Regions from separate parts of the Oceanobacillus sp. FSL W7-1309 genome, predicted to be linked through region 1. Evidence: a T-box and tRNA genes for the amino acid it is inferred to sense, from the RefSeq annotation. Region 1 holds a T-box; the other holds one or more tRNA genes.
What was found. The T-box of region 1 lies ahead of serS (serine--tRNA ligase). A T-box ahead of a tRNA ligase gene usually reads a tRNA of that ligase, here a tRNA-Ser.
Positions count from the first base shown of each region.

Region 2: it has a tRNA-Ser gene. The T-box ahead of serS (serine--tRNA ligase) is inferred to sense a tRNA for this amino acid. The anticodon was not compared.

Region 1 is NZ_JBBOBX010000001.1:1,486,371-1,495,460, reverse strand. It holds gene serS (serine--tRNA ligase) at 248-1,522, opposite strand; T-box leader at 1,593-1,817, opposite strand; gene NST46_RS06805 (serine hydrolase) at 1,903-3,237, opposite strand; gene guaB (IMP dehydrogenase) at 3,409-4,881, opposite strand; gene NST46_RS06795 (YaaC family protein) at 5,243-6,202, shown strand; gene NST46_RS06790 (HD-GYP domain-containing protein) at 6,230-7,336, opposite strand; gene gyrA (DNA gyrase subunit A) at 7,545-9,090, opposite strand, start outside.
Region 2 is NZ_JBBOBX010000002.1:808,062-817,151, forward strand. It holds gene NST46_RS16720 (peptidoglycan D,D-transpeptidase FtsI family protein) at 1-230, opposite strand, end outside; gene NST46_RS16725 (MFS transporter) at 375-1,646, opposite strand; gene sodA (superoxide dismutase SodA) at 1,742-2,353, opposite strand; tRNA gene NST46_RS16735 (tRNA-Phe) at 2,542-2,614, opposite strand; tRNA gene NST46_RS16740 (tRNA-Ser) at 2,657-2,749, opposite strand; tRNA gene NST46_RS16745 (tRNA-Ile) at 2,759-2,835, opposite strand; tRNA gene NST46_RS16750 (tRNA-His) at 2,854-2,929, opposite strand; tRNA gene NST46_RS16755 (tRNA-Met) at 2,951-3,027, opposite strand; tRNA gene NST46_RS16760 (tRNA-Asn) at 3,031-3,105, opposite strand; gene NST46_RS16765 (Na/Pi cotransporter family protein) at 3,417-5,054, opposite strand; gene NST46_RS16770 (NfeD family protein) at 5,267-5,896, opposite strand; gene NST46_RS16775 (hypothetical protein) at 5,970-6,296, shown strand; gene NST46_RS16780 (hypothetical protein) at 6,671-7,045, opposite strand; gene NST46_RS16785 (DUF2624 domain-containing protein) at 7,320-7,604, shown strand; gene NST46_RS16790 (deoxyribonuclease IV) at 7,635-8,528, opposite strand; gene NST46_RS16795 (DEAD/DEAH box helicase) at 8,559-9,090, opposite strand, start outside.

The DNA of each region.
Region 1 (9,090 bases):
GATTAGAAAACTGAGCATTCTTTAAAGGGATCCTTAGAAGGCGTTCTTTGCTTTCTAAGAAAAACTTATACTCTGGAATGCAAGCTTTTAAGTGAATGCTTTTGTTGTTTATACAAATAAAAAAGTTCTATACTTGCTTATTTGCCAAGAAATAATATATCATGCTCAAAAATGAATGTCAAATTTTTGGCCATTCCATGCTAGATAAGAGAACACGGAGGTATGAATAACCTCCGCACAAGTCCCATTACTTCATTACTTCTTTTCCACCCATATACGGTCGTAATACCTCTGGGATAACAACAGATCCATCTGCTTGCTGGTAGTTTTCCAAAATAGCTGCTACCGTACGTCCGATTGCAAGTCCAGAACCATTTAACGTATGCACATATTCTGGTTTCCCGTTCGCCTCCCTGCGGAAACGTATACCAGCCCGACGTGCTTGGAAGTCTTCGAAGTTAGAGCAAGAAGAAATCTCACGGTATGTTTCCTGGCTTGGAATCCATACTTCAATATCATATTTTTTAGCTGCGGTAAACCCTAGATCAGCTGTACACATGCTCATTACGCGATATGGTAAGTTTAATAGCTGCAATACTTTTTCTGCATTACCTGTTAATGTTTCCAATGCTTCATAGGAATCTTCCGGCTTCACAAAATTAACAAGCTCAACTTTGTTAAATTGATGCTGACGAATTAATCCACGTGTGTCTCGCCCAGCAGATCCTGCTTCAGAACGGAAATTCGTGCTAAATGCAACATATTTTTTCGGTAGATTATCTGCTGATAAAATCTCATCACGATGGTAATTTGTTACGGGCACTTCTGCAGTAGGAATCATGAAATAATCCCAATCCTCCAGTTTAAATGCATCCTCTTCAAATTTTGGAAGCTGACCAGTCCCTGTCATGCTAGCGCGATTTACAATTTGTGGAGGTAGCATCTCTATATAACCATGCTCATCTGCATGGAGATCCATCATGAAGTTTAATAATGCACGTTCTAATCTCGCACCAAGGCCTTTATAGAAAACAAAACGGCTCCCTGTTACTTTAGCTGCGCGTTCAAAATCGATAATATCAAGATTCGTTGCAATGTCCCAATGAGCCTGCACTTCAAAGTCAAATGCCGGAACAGTACCCCAATCGCGAACTTCCACATTATCGTCTTCATCTTCTCCAACTGGAACAGATTCATGCGGGATATTCGGAATGGATAGCATAATATGCTGTAGCTCTTCCTCGATACCCTTCAAGTCTTTATCGAGTAAAGCAATTTGATCACCTAGCTCACGCATTTCTTTAATCGCAGGATCTGCATCCTTCTTTTCTCTTTTCAAAGCAGATATTTCTTTCGTTGCTTCATTGCGCTTTGCCTTTAAAGCCTCTGTTTCTGCAATTAATCCGCGACGTTTTTCGTCTAAAGAACCGAACTTATCTAAATCAGATAAATCCTCTCCACGATGGGCAAGCCTTTTTTGTACCTCTTCAAAGTTATTTCTTAAATACTTCATGTCTAACATAATGATTCCTCCTTTAAGCATTATATAAATTGTTAAATCCTTTAAAAATCAAAAAACTCCCGTCCCTAAATATAGGGACGAGAGTAAGTTTCCCGCGTTGCCACCCTTGTTGAAGATACTATCTTCCGGCTCATCGTTCATAACGGCTCTTCACCGGGTTTACTTACTTTGGATTCTAAATCCTTTCCGTAAACCTGTTCAAGGATGGATTCACAGCAATCTAACACCGATTCTCACCAGCCATCGGCTCTCTTAAGAAAGACATGCTATTACTACTTCCTATCAATACATTTTAATTGATTGTCATTATAATTATTGCTATCATATGCAATTTTAATTCAAAATGCAAGTTTTTCTGGAAAAATTGATTTTGTTGTTAACTAAAAAAGTCCTTTAATCCAATCAACGGCAGCTGTAAATATATTTGCAAAGAAATCACCGATAGATCCGAGTGTAAGCATGAACCAGTTTGATTTTTCTACTGCTTCATCTGTTACAAGGTCAATTTGGCTAGTTGAATCATCAAAAATATAACCATAATCAACATCACCATCATAAACAAGCTCTGCTGTTCCGACTACTTCGCCTTTTTCAATTGGTGCTACTAATTCACCGTCTTCATTTAATTTATCCTCATCAATATGATATTCAATACTGTACAATTCTGCTTCATCTGCTTGAATTGGAATACGTACTGCTTCACTTAATGAAACGTTAACTTCATCTTGTTTTCCTTTTGCTACAGGAACTGTGCCTTGATCCTCAGACTGGTAACCAGCAGGGAAAAGCTCCTCAGATTGGAATTTCGAATAGCCATGATCCAGTAATTGAGCTGTTTCTACGAAGCGCTCTGTATCACTACTCGTTCTCATAACAACCGTAATTAATCGATTACCGTCTCGAATTGCAGTACCTGTGAAGCTGTGGCCTGCCAAATTTGTAAAGCCTGTTTTTAAGCCATCTACACCTTTATAGAAAAACTGTCCTAAATTTTCACCTTCATGTGGAAGCATATAATTCCAGTTGCGGATGGTTTGTCCATCAAATTCAGTCACTGGAATTTTAGCAACATCGAGTGCACCTGGATAATCATTCACAAGGTGATAACCAAGCTGTGCAGCAGATCGTGCTGACAATAGGTTCGTCCCATTTGGGTCTGTTCCTTCTGGGTGATTACCATCTAGGTCTTCATTGTCCAATCCTGTTGAATTTACAAATTCAGCTTCAGATAGCCCTAACTCTTCCGCTTTTTGATTCATTAACTTAACAAATTCGCCCTCTGAACCAGAAATTAATTCCGCTAAAGCAATCGTTGTGGCATTATCTGAATTAATCGCCATTGCTTCATATAATTCTTCAACTGTATAATCCTGTTGTTGTTTCAATCCAACACCCGAAAACACCGTATTGGCAGAAATACTGTAAGCATAATCACTAATCTGCGTAGTTGTATCCCACGAGATTTGACCATTTTCGACAGCTTCCCATACGAGATATTCCGTCATCATTTTCGTCATACTTGCCGGTGGAAGCGCAACATCAGGGTTTTTTGCGTATAAAACCTTTCCTGTTTCTGCATCGACTAGAATTGCCGATTCAGCACCTATATCCAATGACTCTGCAGCGTTTGCAGTAAGTGGCTCTGTTATAAACAATTGTATTAGTACAAGCATCGCAAGTACTAATGGAAAAATCTTCTTCATGCTGTGTTTCAACTTTCTGTACCTCCAACCTGCGGTATAACCTTTTTAATTTTGCCATTCTCTCTTTTGAATAAGCTATCTGTTATTTTACCACATAAAAATATAAAAAAATAGATGCTAGAGATACCAAGCATCTATTTTTTATTCATTGCTATTATAAAAGGCAGTTCAAATTATAGAGCCTTAATTGACTGAATAATTTGGTGCTTCTTTTGTAATTTGTACATCATGCGGATGGCTCTCACGTAATCCAGCACCTGTTATACGTATAAACTGTGCATCATTGCGCAATGCATCAATTGTTCCTGTTCCACAATATCCCATACCAGATCGTAATCCGCCTATTAACTGGTGGAACGTATCTGCAAGTGCACCTTTATAAGCAACTCTTCCTTCAATACCTTCTGGAACAAGCTTTTTATTGTCTGAATCACTCTGGAAATAACGATCCTTCGAGCCTGCTTTCATTGCGCCAACAGAACCCATTCCGCGGTATACTTTATATTTTCTGCCTTGATAGATTTCTGTTTCTCCAGGGCTTTCCGTTGTCCCTGCAAACATACTGCCAATCATGACTGCATGTGCTCCAGCAGCCAATGCTTTCACAATATCTCCAGAATATTTAATTCCACCATCGGCAATGACTGGAACACCGTATTCTGCGGCTGCTACAGCACAATCATGTACTGCTGTAATCTGTGGTACTCCGACACCAGCTACAACTCGAGTTGTACAAATTGATCCAGGTCCAATTCCAACTTTTACAACAGATGCACCTGCTTCAATCAACGCTTTTGTTCCTTCAGCAGTAGCAACGTTACCTGCAATAATGTCTAAATCAGGAAATGCCGCTCTTACTGCTTGTAGTTGATCGAGCACGCCTTTTGAATGTCCATGAGCAGTATCAATCACAATCGCATCGACACCTGCTTCGACAAGCTTTTCAATTCGAAGCATCGCATCTCCCGTTACACCAACTGCAGCTGCTACAAGTAAGCGACCTTGCTCATCTTTAGCTGAATTCGGGAACTCAATAACCTTCTCAATATCTTTAATTGTGATTAAACCTTTTAAAATGTTGTTTTCATCCACAAGTGGGAGCTTTTCAATTTTATATTTTTGGAGAAGTTTTTCAGCTTCCTCTAATGTTGTCCCAACTGAAGCTGTAACAAGGTTTTCACTTGTCATCACTTCCGAAATAGCAATAGAATAATCCTGAATGAAGCGCAAATCACGATTTGTTAAAATGCCTACAAGCTTCTGTTCTTCAATATTGTTCACAATTGGTACACCAGAAATGCGGTATTTGCCCATTAAGTGCTCTGCATCATATACTTGATGGTCAGGTGTAAGGAAGAATGGGTTCGTAATAACTCCACTTTCAGAACGTTTAACACGGTCTACCTGCTCAGCTTGTTCCTCCATCGACATATTTTTATGAATGACACCGAATCCTCCTTGGCGTGCCATTGCAATTGCCATTTCTGCTTCTGTAACAGTATCCATACCAGCACTAATAAATGGAGATTTTAACTTCAAATTGGATGTAAGCTGTGTACTAAGATTAACGGTATTAGGCAAAACCTCTGATTTTCCTGGTATTAATAATACATCATCAAATGTTAAACCTTCTTTTGCAAACTTATCTTCTCTCATTTTTAATTCCTCCTTATGAAGTTTATGTATGGTGTATCTATCTATCGTTCAAACTATATAGAGGATGTCCCAAAAGTCCGGTAAAAATGACACATCGAGAGTGATAGAACTTCGACGCCCAGGGCGTTCTAATGTCGGTGTTGCGACAAGGTTTTTCGGCGGGGCGAGTAATCGCAGGCCCAGGACGTTGCAACTTTAGCCGACCTCGGTCCTTTTTATCCTCCTTCTGAGCACACATTTATATATACGAATATCTATTTTTATATACATTACTCTAATACGCTTGGTTTTTCAACAAAGTTCGATTAGAAACAAAAAATAAATAGATTCAAAATTTTATAATAGTTAAGAGGTCATAATTATGATAACAGTCGATGAATTTTATACGTATTTAAACGCACAACAACATGCCCAAAGCTTTTTATATCAATGCTATTTAGGAATGGAGGATGCAGAAGCAAAAAGCTATCAAAATTACAGCACTTTCATGTATTTGCTCGATCATAGCCAGCGTTTTTATGAAAATGGTAAAAAATCCGATGAACTTGTTCAGCCTGTTTTATATTTTTACGGTATGGTGCATTTATTAAAAGCATATCTTCTAACGAAACGTCCGGACTACCCAGAATCAACCTCGCTGCTCGCTCATGGCGTAACTGCAAGGAAACGAAAGAAAAAGTTCTATACATTTACAGATGATGAAGTAAAAGTACAACAGCATGGCATGTTCCCTTATTTCTCGGAGCATTTGTACGCCACTAAAAGAATCCCTTTTGAAAAAATTCGCATGGAAACGCTTTTTAGCTTACTACCTGAAATGAGTAATTTTTTCGCTTTACAGAAGCAGGAGAAACTAACTGTCATTGGCTCAGCAAACTCGGTTCATCTACAATTCCCAACCAAATTATTTGATAACTATCATTTAACAGAAAAGGCATTTATAGCACGCATACAAAACTATCTTCCAGCTATTAAGGAGATTAAATCTGGAAAATTAATGCTTGATATAGAACTTGAAGATTACGTTGATTTTTCGAATGGTCCTTTTTTCAAGCATATGGATAATAATCAGCTTTATTTTCCAGCAAACCGGGATTCCTTTCTTCCTATTTCAGAAGTAATGATTCATTATTTGTTGCTTTTTAATCTTAGTATGCTCTGTCGCTACGAGTCAGAATGGTGGGGTGACTTATTTGTATCCAAGGCGGATATGGATTACCCTTTAATCCACCATTTTCTACAAGTTACTGCACAAAAAATCCCAAGGCAAATTGGTAGTGAGATGCTAGCAATGAAAACGACGTTTGACAGCCTAACATAGCCTACATATAAGAATAGGGAGCTATAGCTAGCTCCCTATTATTTCTTCAATATAAAGTTCGGGCATTTGATCCAATGAGATAATCGGTTCATCTGGTTCGATACGAATCATTGGCTTTGTCGGTTTTGTCGTTTCTATAAAAACAATTTCCCCATGTTTTCCATTCGAGAGGATTATCTTCTTTCCAATCAAAAAATGAACGAAATTGTCGATGAATACGTTTACTACCTGCGCATCGAATTTCATATATCTATCCTTTTCGATTGTTTTTATTGCATGAAATAAGCTTTGTGCCTTTGCATAGATACGATTACTTATTATCGCGAAATATGTATCACTTACTGCGATAATTTTAGCAAATACATGGATTTTTTCATTCGTAATACCAAGCGGATAACCACTTCCATCTAGACGTTCATGATGCTGGAGTACACCTAATTTTACCGCCGCTGTGATTATTGGTAAATGCTCAATCATTCGATACGAATACGTAGGGTGATTTTTAATAGCTTTCCATTCATCTTCTGTTAACGTTCCCTTTTTGTTCAGGATAGAATCATCCACTTTTACCAATCCACAATTACTAAGTAATCCTGCTATTCCACTTTGAAGCCATTCACCTTTCGAAAGCCCCATTTTCCTACCGATAAATGCTGAAAGAAGGGAAACTGCAACACTATGGAAATACATATAATCCTCCTGGGTACTATATGTATGAAGCCTATATATTTTTTCGGCCTCTATTGTTTCTGTACATTCCAATAGTGGTATGATCAATTTACGAACAACTGAGATATCAATTGGCATCCCATTTTGCCATTTTTGAAACTGTTGTTTATATGCAGCCACCACATTTAGATAACTCTCAGCAAATGGAAGACTTTTTTCGTTATCAATTGAATTTTGCTTCTTCATATGCTGTTTTTCCTTTGGCTGAACAGGTTTTCCTAAAAAGGAATCACCGTTAGACAAGGTAGATGATACATCTACCGACTCAACAAGGAATTTTTCAAGAATTGTAATATGTTCTTCTTTTAATATGGTGTTTTTTAGGATGATTGGACGATTTGTCTTGCCTCTTACTTCCTTAAGTAATACACATCCTGGAATTAGACTTGAAGGTTTTACTCGCATATCGGTTTCCCCCATTTTCTCAGATAGAAGGTAATACTTCATTCCATTAAGATTCTCTTCCTTCGCATAGACTGTTAGCAGCACAAGGTTAAAAGAATCAGTTTTTTTATTTCCCCAGCATAGAGGGGATTCCAGTTCGTATCATATGTATAAAGAAGATGACTCAGGATGTACACTACTTTCTGAGTCATCTATAGATAGATTCCAATTATTCTTCGTTCGTATCTGTCTCTGTGCTTTCTTTTTCTGAAGTTGTATCTTGTACAACTTCTTCTTCTGCTGTTTCCTCTTCTTCCCTATCTACCTTAGCAACCGTTGCTACTTCTTCTCCATCCTGTAATCGAATTAAATGGACACCTTTTGTACTTCGTCCAGTTGTTGAAATCTCTGCTACTGGAATTCGAATTAATACGCCTGCTATGGTAATCAACATGAGATCCTCTTCACCTGTCACATCTTTTACAGCTACAACATGACCAGTCTTCTCATCGAGTTTACATGTGAAAACACCTTTACCCCCGCGGTTAATTTGACGATATTCCGCTTCTGGTGTTTGTTTACCAAAACCTTTACTTGTGACATGGAGAATTTTTGAATCAGGCTCAATGATCTCCATGGATACGACTTCATCATCTTCTCGTAACGAAATACCTTTAACACCTGCTGCAGTTCGTCCCATTTCTCGAATTTGTGTCTCTTCGAATCGGATCAGATAACCATTTTTCGTTGCAATCATCATATCCTTATTGCCATCGGTTAATCGAACGGAGATTAGCTCGTCTTCTTCACGAAGTCCAACTGCAATTAAGCCACCTTTACGGATATTTGCAAATTTGGCCAGGGAAGTACGTTTAGCAATTCCATGTTTCGTTGTAAAGAATAGGAACGCATCCTCTTCATAGCTATTTACAGAGATAACTGCATTGACCCATTCCCCTTTTTCAACCTGAAGCAGATTGATGATTGGAATTCCTTTTGCTGTCCGATTGAACTCTGGAATCTCATACCCTTTTGCACGATATACCTTTCCTTTATTGGTAAAGAAAAGCACCGTATCATGTGTGGATGTCGATACAAGATGTTCTACAAAATCATCCTCATTCGTTCCCATTCCTTGAATTCCTCGACCACCGCGTCTTTGTGTTCGGTAGGTAGATGCAGGTAAACGCTTGATATACCCTTGATGTGTAAGGGTTATAACAATGTTTTCTACTGGAATTAAGTCTTCGTCCTCGAAGAATCCAGCTCCACCAGCTACAATATCCGTACGACGATCATCATTAAAACGTTCCTTAATTTCAGTAAGCTCTTCGCGAATTATTTCAAGTACTTTTTCTTCATCCGCTAAAATTGCTTTTAACTCATTAATCAGTTTTTGCAATTCACTGTATTCTTCTTCAATCTTCTCACGCTCTAAACCTGTTAAACGCTGCAGGCGCATATCAAGAATAGCTTGAGCTTGCTTTTCTGAAAGCTTGAAACGTTCCATTAAACCAACTCTTGCAATGTCTGCAGTTTTAGAGTTACGGATTAAGGAAATTACTTCGTCTAAATGGTCTAATGCGATGCGTAAACCTTCTAAAATATGTGCACGCGCTTCTGCTTTTCTTAATTCAAAAGCAGTACGACGTGTAATAATTACTTTTTGATGCTCTAAATAATGCTCTAGGCACTGTTTAATAGTTAATACTTTCGGCTGGCCATCTACTAATGCAAGCATATTAATTCCAAATGTTGTCTGTAGTGACGTATGT
Region 2 (9,090 bases), on a different contig from region 1:
TTATCAACGATAACATCACCATTTCGATCATATATTTTACCCCTGGGTACAGGGATTTTAGTTGTATCCAAGTTCGTCCGTTCGATTTCCTGCTGGAAGTCCTCCCCATTTAAAATCTGAACAACTCCTAGTTGCAGAATCAATACGGAAAACAATAAAAACACAACAAAAAACAACATATTAATCCGAAAGGGCAGCTGTGCTCTCTTCTTTTTTTTCTTCTTACTCATTTATTTTCCCCCAGTGAAAATAATAATTTTTTCATCAGTAAATTTGGCGATTTTAAGCCTTTAGGTAAATGTCCTGGTTGATCAGATAAGAAATTTTTATGCTATCTTATCTGATCAACAACCTTATCACTAATTTTACCATATTTAACGATTTTTTTCGTCTGTAATTTGCTCTTTTAATAAAATCTCTTTCTTTTTTGGGCTACCTAAATAAATCTTACGTACTGCAAAGTAAATCATAAAATGACCTGCACCGAAAATCGCAAGTAAAACGGGAATAACCTCCTCCGCCCGAAAGAAATATACGCCTGCAAGAAAAACGATTATTGATAGAACTCGTCCACTATTTAGAAACAATTCACGAACAACCATATATTCTACACGCATTTCTCCAGCTTTCCAAGCCTTACCGATTACATCAAAGGTAAGTGATACATACGGTACATTTATTACCGGGTACGCTATTCCAATTACAATTGCATAAATCATGAGTAAGAGATAGTTTATCTCGATAATGATAATAAAGAGGGAAAAGTAAAGAAGTATTGCTCCAACGAGTATCGCCTTTTTGCGCATGGAAGGTTTAATAAATTTCGTAGCAATTAAATAAAAAACTGCAGATAGACCCGATAGAAACATGTTAAATGTTCCAAGCGCGAATTCACTTTTTGTTACTAAGAAAACCCAGATTGAAATAACAAAAGCAAAAATTCCTTCTCTTAACCCCTGAAAAAAATGTGCATGAAGAATTCTGTTCCAATTTTTATTACGATGCCTTTCCCCTAAAATTCGCTTAAAGCGAAAAACTCCTTCTGCACCTCGGCGTTTCAATAGAAAACTAATTCCAACGGCACACGCAAATAAAGCGAAGGAAATCCCAAATATAACCGTATAACCAATATTATTGGTCATTTTAGCGATAATTGCCCCAGCTAAAAGTGGGCCTGTCATTCCACCTAAAGACTGCAAAATTCCAAGAAAACCATTGAAAAAATCTCTCGTATCAGGCTCTGTTATTTCGAATGTTAATACATTATAAGCTAGCCAATAAAAACCATAACCAATTCCCAATAAGCTACCGAGTAAGAAGTTATATTTTGAAGCTTGATCACCAATAAGAAGAACACTTAAGAAAAACACGCATAGAAAAATAACGCCCAATCTCAATACAATAATCCGATCTACCTTTTTGGCGAGCTTTCCTGCAAGTATAAAAGTAATTGGCTGAAATAGACAAATTGCTAAATTATAATTAGCAATAGTAATGTAGTCCCCTGATTGTTTCCATAAGTATATATTTACAAACGTATTGGATAGAAAAATCCCAAGTGAATAGAGTCCACCAATGAGCAGTAAAATCAATAAGTCACGATTACTTTCCATTTTATTTTGAAAAAACAGGATCACCTTTTGCATAGTCGATTACTCCTTTTGCGTCTCTCTTAGTGTGAACGAAGGAGTAACAGATATACCAAAAAAACACGCGGAATTAACCGCGTGTTTTTCTTCATTTATTTTGCTTCGTTATAGTTTTTTGCTACTTCATCCCAGTTAACAACATTCCAGAATGCTGAAATGTAATCTGGACGTCTGTTTTGGTAGTTTAGATAGTACGCATGCTCCCAAACGTCTAAGCCCAATAATGGTGTTTTTCCTTCCATTAATGGAGAATCTTGGTTTGGAGTGCTTGTGATTTCTAATTCACCATTATTTAATACGAGCCATGCCCAGCCTGAACCAAAACGTCCTGCTGCAGCTGCTGCAAATTGTTCTTTAAATGCATCTAGCCCACCAAATTTAGCGTTGATTTTATCTGCAAGCTCGCCAGTTGGCTCGCCCCCGCCATTTGATGAAAGAAGCTTCCAGAAGAAGCTATGGTTAGCATGTCCTCCACCATTATTACGTACTGCAGTACGAATGTTCTCAGGAACTGCATTTAAATCACTGATAAGTGCTTCAACTGATTTTCCTTGAAGATCTGTTTGTCCTTCTAGTGCTTCATTTAATTTGGTAACATACGTGTTGTGGTGCTTCGTATGATGAATATTCATTGTCTCTTTGTCGATAGTTGGTTCCAATGCATCGTATGCATAAGGTAACTCAGGTAGTTCAAATTTTGCCATAATTTTTTCCTCCTTAAATGAATCCAAGTTATTAAGGTTTGTCGAACCTTTAATTAAAAGGTTATCAGAGCTTTGCTATTCATGCAAATTTTTTGCCTTATAAAATACAAGAATCTTATCATTTTTTGGTAGATTAAATTATTTAATTTATGCAAAAGAAAAAACAAGCAATATGCTTGTTTGGAAAGTGGCTCGGGACGGAATCGAACCGCCGACACACGGATTTTCAGTCCGTTGCTCTACCGACTGAGCTACCGAGCCGTTATGTAATTATAAAATCTAGTCTGCTTATAAAATACTAAATGGAGGAGGTAGAGGGATTCGAACCCCCGCGCGGTTTGACCCGCCTGTCGGTTTTCAAGACCGATCCCTTCAGCCGGACTTGGGTATACCTCCGTATTTTTTTGGTGGACCCTGCAGGACTCGAACCTGCGACCGATCGGTTATGAGCCGATAGCTCTAACCAACTGAGCTAAGGGTCCTGGAATTTTGTTAAATAATGGGGCGACCGGTGGGGATTGAACCCACGTATGCCGGAGCCACAATCCGGTGCGTTAACCACTTCGCCACGACCGCCATTATGTAATTATTTATGTATGGTAGCGGCGGAGGGGATCGAACCCACGACCTCACGGGTATGAACCGTACGCTCTCGCCAGCTGAGCTACGCCGCCACTTGGCTCCACAGGTAGGATTCGAACCTACGACCGATCGGTTAACAGCCGATAGCTCTACCACTGAGCTACTGTGGAATAGTTAGAAAACATGTCTGAAATTTTTATTTCTATTTGTAATTTTAACTTTTTAGTAATTATTACTTCTTATAGGTTATTAGCGACAAAATATAATTTACCATGTTTTAGATTTGCTGTCAATACTTTTTTGCACAACACAAAACTTTATAATCAAACGCAAAATTATTATGTACTTGTCTTTTCTGCGACTGCGAGATTTATAGTATCACGTTCTAAAATTTATTTCAACACATAAATGGATAAATTGTTGTTTTTTGTAGAAAATTTTAATTTTATATAATAAAAAAAGGAGGTCTCCCCCCTTTTATTTACTCACCTAAAACTTCTTCGGCAATATTAACTGCATGATCACCAATTCGTTCCAAGTTACTGATAATATCTACAAAAACGATACCAGCTGACCCACTGCATAATCCTTCATTCATACGAATGATATGCTTTTTGCGGAATTGGCGCTCCATTTTGTCGATTTTATCTTCTTTTTGGATAACTTCTAATGCCGCTTCACGATCCATTTTATCAAGTGATTCTACTGCTTGCTTAACCGTTAAGAGTGTTAAGTCAAACATCGTATTTAAATCTTCCAGTGCTTGCTCTGTTAAGTTAACTTTATTCGATATTTTATAATCAATTAACTCAATAATATTCTCATAATGATCGCCAATTCTTTCAATATCACGAACTGAATTCATTAATGAAGTGTGCTTTACACTTTCCGCATCAGATAATGATCCAGCTGCAATATTAACGAGATAATCCGTTATTTTACGGTCTAAGTTATTTAGTGCGCCTTCAACCTGCATCGCCATTTCCGAATGTTTTTGGTTTTGTGTGGTAACGTACAGATTCGTTTCCTCTAAGCCTTGATGTGCATATTCACCCATCCGAATAATTTCTGCTTTTGCTTGATCCAATGCTAGTGTTGATGACTGTTGAATAAAAATAGGATCTAGGTGTTTTGGATTATATTCGATAATTGTATCCTCACCTGGAATAATTTTTGTTACAATCCATGCTAAGGCACCTATAAACCAAACTTGAATCAACGTATTAATAATATTAAAACTACCGTGCGCAAAGGCGATAGTCATTTCAGGATTTAAATTTAAGCTCGCCTGTAAATAGCCGACATAACTTGTAAATAATCCTAGGAATATAAGGAAAATGATTGTTCCTACAAGATTAAAAATAACATGTGTTAATGCAGCTCTTTTAGCTGTAATACTTGTACCTATTGCGGCCAAGACTGCTGTTATTGTTGTACCAATATTATCTCCGAATAATACTGGAATAGCTGCTTCTAATGCTATCGCACCTTCTGAGAATAGTCCCTGAAGGATACCAATCGTTGCGCTTGAACTCTGTACAATTAATGTAAATACTGTACCAACAACTACTCCTAATACTGGGCTTGCAGCCATACTTACTGTTAATTCATGAAATGCCTCAAGAGAACGCAATGGAGACATTCCACTACTCATTAATTCTAAACCGAAAAATAATGCTCCGAAACCAAAAATAGTTTGTCCAACTGCGGTAACCTTTTGATTTTTAAAGAAGAATAAAATTAATGCACCAATTGCAAGAATTGGTAAAGCGTATTCGCCAATATCAAGCCCGATAACAAACGCGGTTATTGTCGTACCAATATTAGCACCCATAATAACTCCAATTGCTTGTCTTAGCGTCATAAATCCAGCATTAACCAAACCAACCGTGAGTACAGTTGTTCCTGAACTACTCTGAATCAAACATGTTACGATAATCCCTGCTAAAACGCCTAGAAATGGGTTGGTGGTAAACCGGTCTAATATATTGCGCAGACGGTCGCCTGCTGACTTTTGAAGCCCGTCTCCCATAAATTTTATACCGAGTAAGAATATTCCTAAACCACCAATAAACTCGAATAATAACGTTTGTAAATCGATATCCACTATTGCTTTCATCCCTTCATTCTATGTTGAATCTTGTCGCTTGCGCCTCTCCCATTATTAATGATTTGTTAACCATTTGTAAAGGTTTAAGTTGAATAATTTACATTAAATTTACATAAAGATTTTTCTTCTATTTAGTAACTACCCTTAACATAGGTTTTTCATTCTTTTTTTCTCAAAAAAAAGACAATTTCCTAATACTAGGAAATTGTCTTTTAGAACATCTATGATATTTTTTCAACTAATATTTTTGTCCCATCTACTTGTGTAACCTTTACTTTACTATTCTTCGGAATCCATTGTCCGTCAGATACCGCACTATAATCTTTTTTGTTTATTTTTACAGTTCCAACAGGTCTCAGATCGTTTAACGTAATTCCTTCTTTACCAACTAACTGCTCATATTCCATATTCATAGAGTTATAGCCCGCTTCTTTTGTTAACTGGTCTTTCAAAGCAAGCTTTGTCCACATCTCTCTACGTTTAAATACTTTTAAGAAGAAGAAGGAAGCACCAGTGCCTAATAATACCCCTAAAACAGCGTATAATCCCGAAGTAAGATTATCTGCAGCCAAAGCAACAGACGTTAGCATACTTGCAAGACCTATAGTTGCAAGTGTTCCATCATTCAGTAGCTTGCCATCAATTATAATAAGTAATAATCCTACAAAATATATAATAAGCATAAGAATAAAAGAACTACTTCCAACGTAAGCTGCAAAGTATACGGTAATAAATCCAATACCTAGCAGTCCAAAAAAACCTCGCATATTAACTAAAACTTCACCAATTAAAAAAAGTGTAGCTAAAAATGTTATAACAAATCCTATCCATTGGAGATCAAAGATATCCATTTTTTATTTCCCCCTCTCTAATTTAATCATACGTATGGAATTGTAAATGGTTTCACCCAAAAGGAGAATTTTTATGTATACACTAAAAAAGCTTACACTCTATACACTCATTATATTGCTGATTATAAGTATTTTTCAAGACTTAATGGTTAGCAACAGCAGGAATGTTGAACATGACGCTGAACAAATAAAGATTTCCTCCAGTAATGAATATACAATTGCACATGTAAAAGTTCTACCTGGAGATACCATTTTTTCAATTGTTGAATCGCTGAATGAAGATAGCATTTCAATGTTTCATTCAGAGGATATAATCAAGCATTTTAAAGAATTAAACCCAACAACAGACCCACACAAACTAAAACCTGATACATTTTACTACTTTCCCTTATACCAATGAATCATTATATAAAGTCCTGTTAAACCATGACCGTTATCAAAAACTAAAACGTTGCTCTAACCATTCCGAGTGAGCGGAGGGCGGTTATTAATCGAAAAAAACAATTTTATTCGTGCAATATAAAAGCTGACGAAACATTCCTTGTCCTGTGGGAACAGCACGTGTTTGAAATCTCACCGGCTCTTCTTTCGGTGAGGCTGAATCCGTGCACTCTGGCGCGCATCCGAAGCGAACCGGACGGCAATAGTTGCTCATACTAAGCAATTAGGTTAATTCGCAGTTAAAAGGATTATTTATTGGTAGTAATGTTAATTTCTGTAAATAAAAATCAAGGTAATAAAAAGAGGCTGAAGAAATCAGCCTCATACGTTTTGTTAAAAGAATGGTAATATAAAAAGTGTGATTAAAATGGATATTGCTCCAGCTGCAATTGCTATATTTCCTAGTGTATCTGCGCCACGACTTCTGGATACAAAACCGAAGATTATTCCAGCGACTCCAAGAACCACTGGCCACATAAAGAAGGATATTACAGAAAGTGCTATACCAATCCATCCGTAAACAGTTGTTGCACCTTCATGACTACGGTCATCAGATTGCAGTTCGTAATCATCTGCTGTAAATTCGGCAGCAAATTCCTCATTCCTTAAACTATCTGACTCAATCCCGATAAAATCCTGGTCTTCGGTATGTTCTCCGTGATTTGGAGCTGGTGTCGTTTTATCTGTACGTCTGTTCATTTCGTCCATATCTTCAAGACCTCCTTATCCATTAATGAGGTGCAATTATAGTTTATGGAAAGAATCAATTTATAAAGGTGTTATTTATTGGCAGATAAGAAAATATAACACTTTTTTATCTGTTAAGTGCCATTGTGCTATCCGCCCAAAGCTTGTACTTTAAAGTATCAAGGACTTCTAAGTAAAGCAAAGACGCCTTCTAAGAGGTTAAATGATTAAATTTGAATTCACCAATTGAACAACTGGGCATAGAATAAGGTGTAATTATGAGGAGGATGAATGCATGTCAATATTTATTAAGGAAATGATAAAAAACAAACTAAAGAACCTTTCAGCTGAAGAGCTTCTACACTACAGTAAACAGTATGGTTTCCAATTAACTGAAAAGCAAGCACAGCAAATCGCCATATACTTACGTAAGAATACACGTGACCCATTTAATCAAAAAGCACGTCAAGAAATGTTTAAACATTTAGCAACAATAACTGATGAACAAACGGCTACTAAAGCAGAGCAATTATTGTATACATTAGTTCAATCCTATGGCTTAGAACATTTATTTCAATAATAAAGGAATAGCGCAGGCGCTATTCCTTTATTATGAATTCATAATTTTCTCTTTTAAATCCTCTACAAACGATCCGTTGCGAATCATATCAATTTCCAGCTTATATGGAGCTTTTTTATCCTTTTTATCTGTTCCTACATACGGTGTTTCAAGAATTTTTGGTAATGCGGTTAACTGTGGATGGTGAACAACATAATGTAATGCTTCGAAACCAATATGTCCAAAACCAATATTTTCATGTCGATCTTTATGAGCGCCGCGTTCATTTTTACTGTCATTTACATGAACAACTTTAATCCGGTCCACTCCAATAATTTTATCAAATTCATTCAGGACACCATCAAAATCGTTAACAACGTCATAACCTGCATCGTGAATATGGCATGTATCCATACAGATAGAAAGATTTTCATTATGTGTGACACCATCAATTATTTTTGCTAGTTCATCAAATGTACGACCTACTTCTGATCCTTTTCCAGCCATAGTTTCTAATGCAATTTGGACTGTGCTATCTTTTTCAAGCACTTCATTTAGCCCTTCAATAATCTTTTTTATTCCAACTTCCGACCCCTCACCAACATGGGCACCAGGGTGGAGCACAATTTGACTTGCTCCGATAGCTGCAGTGCGGTCAATTTCATTACGCAGGAAATTGACACCAAGTTCAAATGTAGCAGGTTTTATCGCATTTCCAATATTAATAATATATGGTGCGTGTACAACGATATCCGACATACCATGCTGCTCCATATGTTCACGACCCGCCATTATATTTAATTCATCAATTGGCTTTCTTCTCGTGTTTTGTGGTGCACCGGTATAAATCATAAAAGTATTTGCTCCATATGCTAAAGCTTCTTCACTTGAACCTAACAACATTTTTTTTCCGCTCATTGATACATGTGATCCAATTTTTAACACTTGTTGCACCTCTCCCTATTTCTATAAAATCTATTTCTTATATTTAGTACGCTTTGATAATTGACGTTTAATGGACTCTTGCTGTTTTTTCATTTTTTTCTTATAGCCCGGCTTTACCTTTTTCGCTTTACGAACCTGTTTCCAAGCCTCTTTTTCAATATTCGTGGTTGTTTTTGTGCGTAAGTGCCGTTCGTTCCAGGACTTTGCTTCTTTCCATTCTCCATTTTTCACTTCCATATAGGTGAAGGTTAGTCCTTTTTGTTCGAGTTTTTCAACTAATGGCAAATCCGCTTCATCATAGATGCTGATTGCTGTACCTTCCATTCCAGCTCTTGCAGTTCGGCCAACGCGATGAATATAAAACTCCTCTTCCTTTGGTATTTGAGCGTTAATGACGTGACTGACTCCTTTAATATCAATTCCTCTGGCTGCCAAGTCTGTTGCAACGACATATTGATAGCGTAAATTTTGAATATCCTTCAGGACACGTTTTCGCTCTCTGGGTGTTAGCCCACCATGAATTAAGCCAACGTCTAACCCTCTTTCCTGTAATGAATCAGCT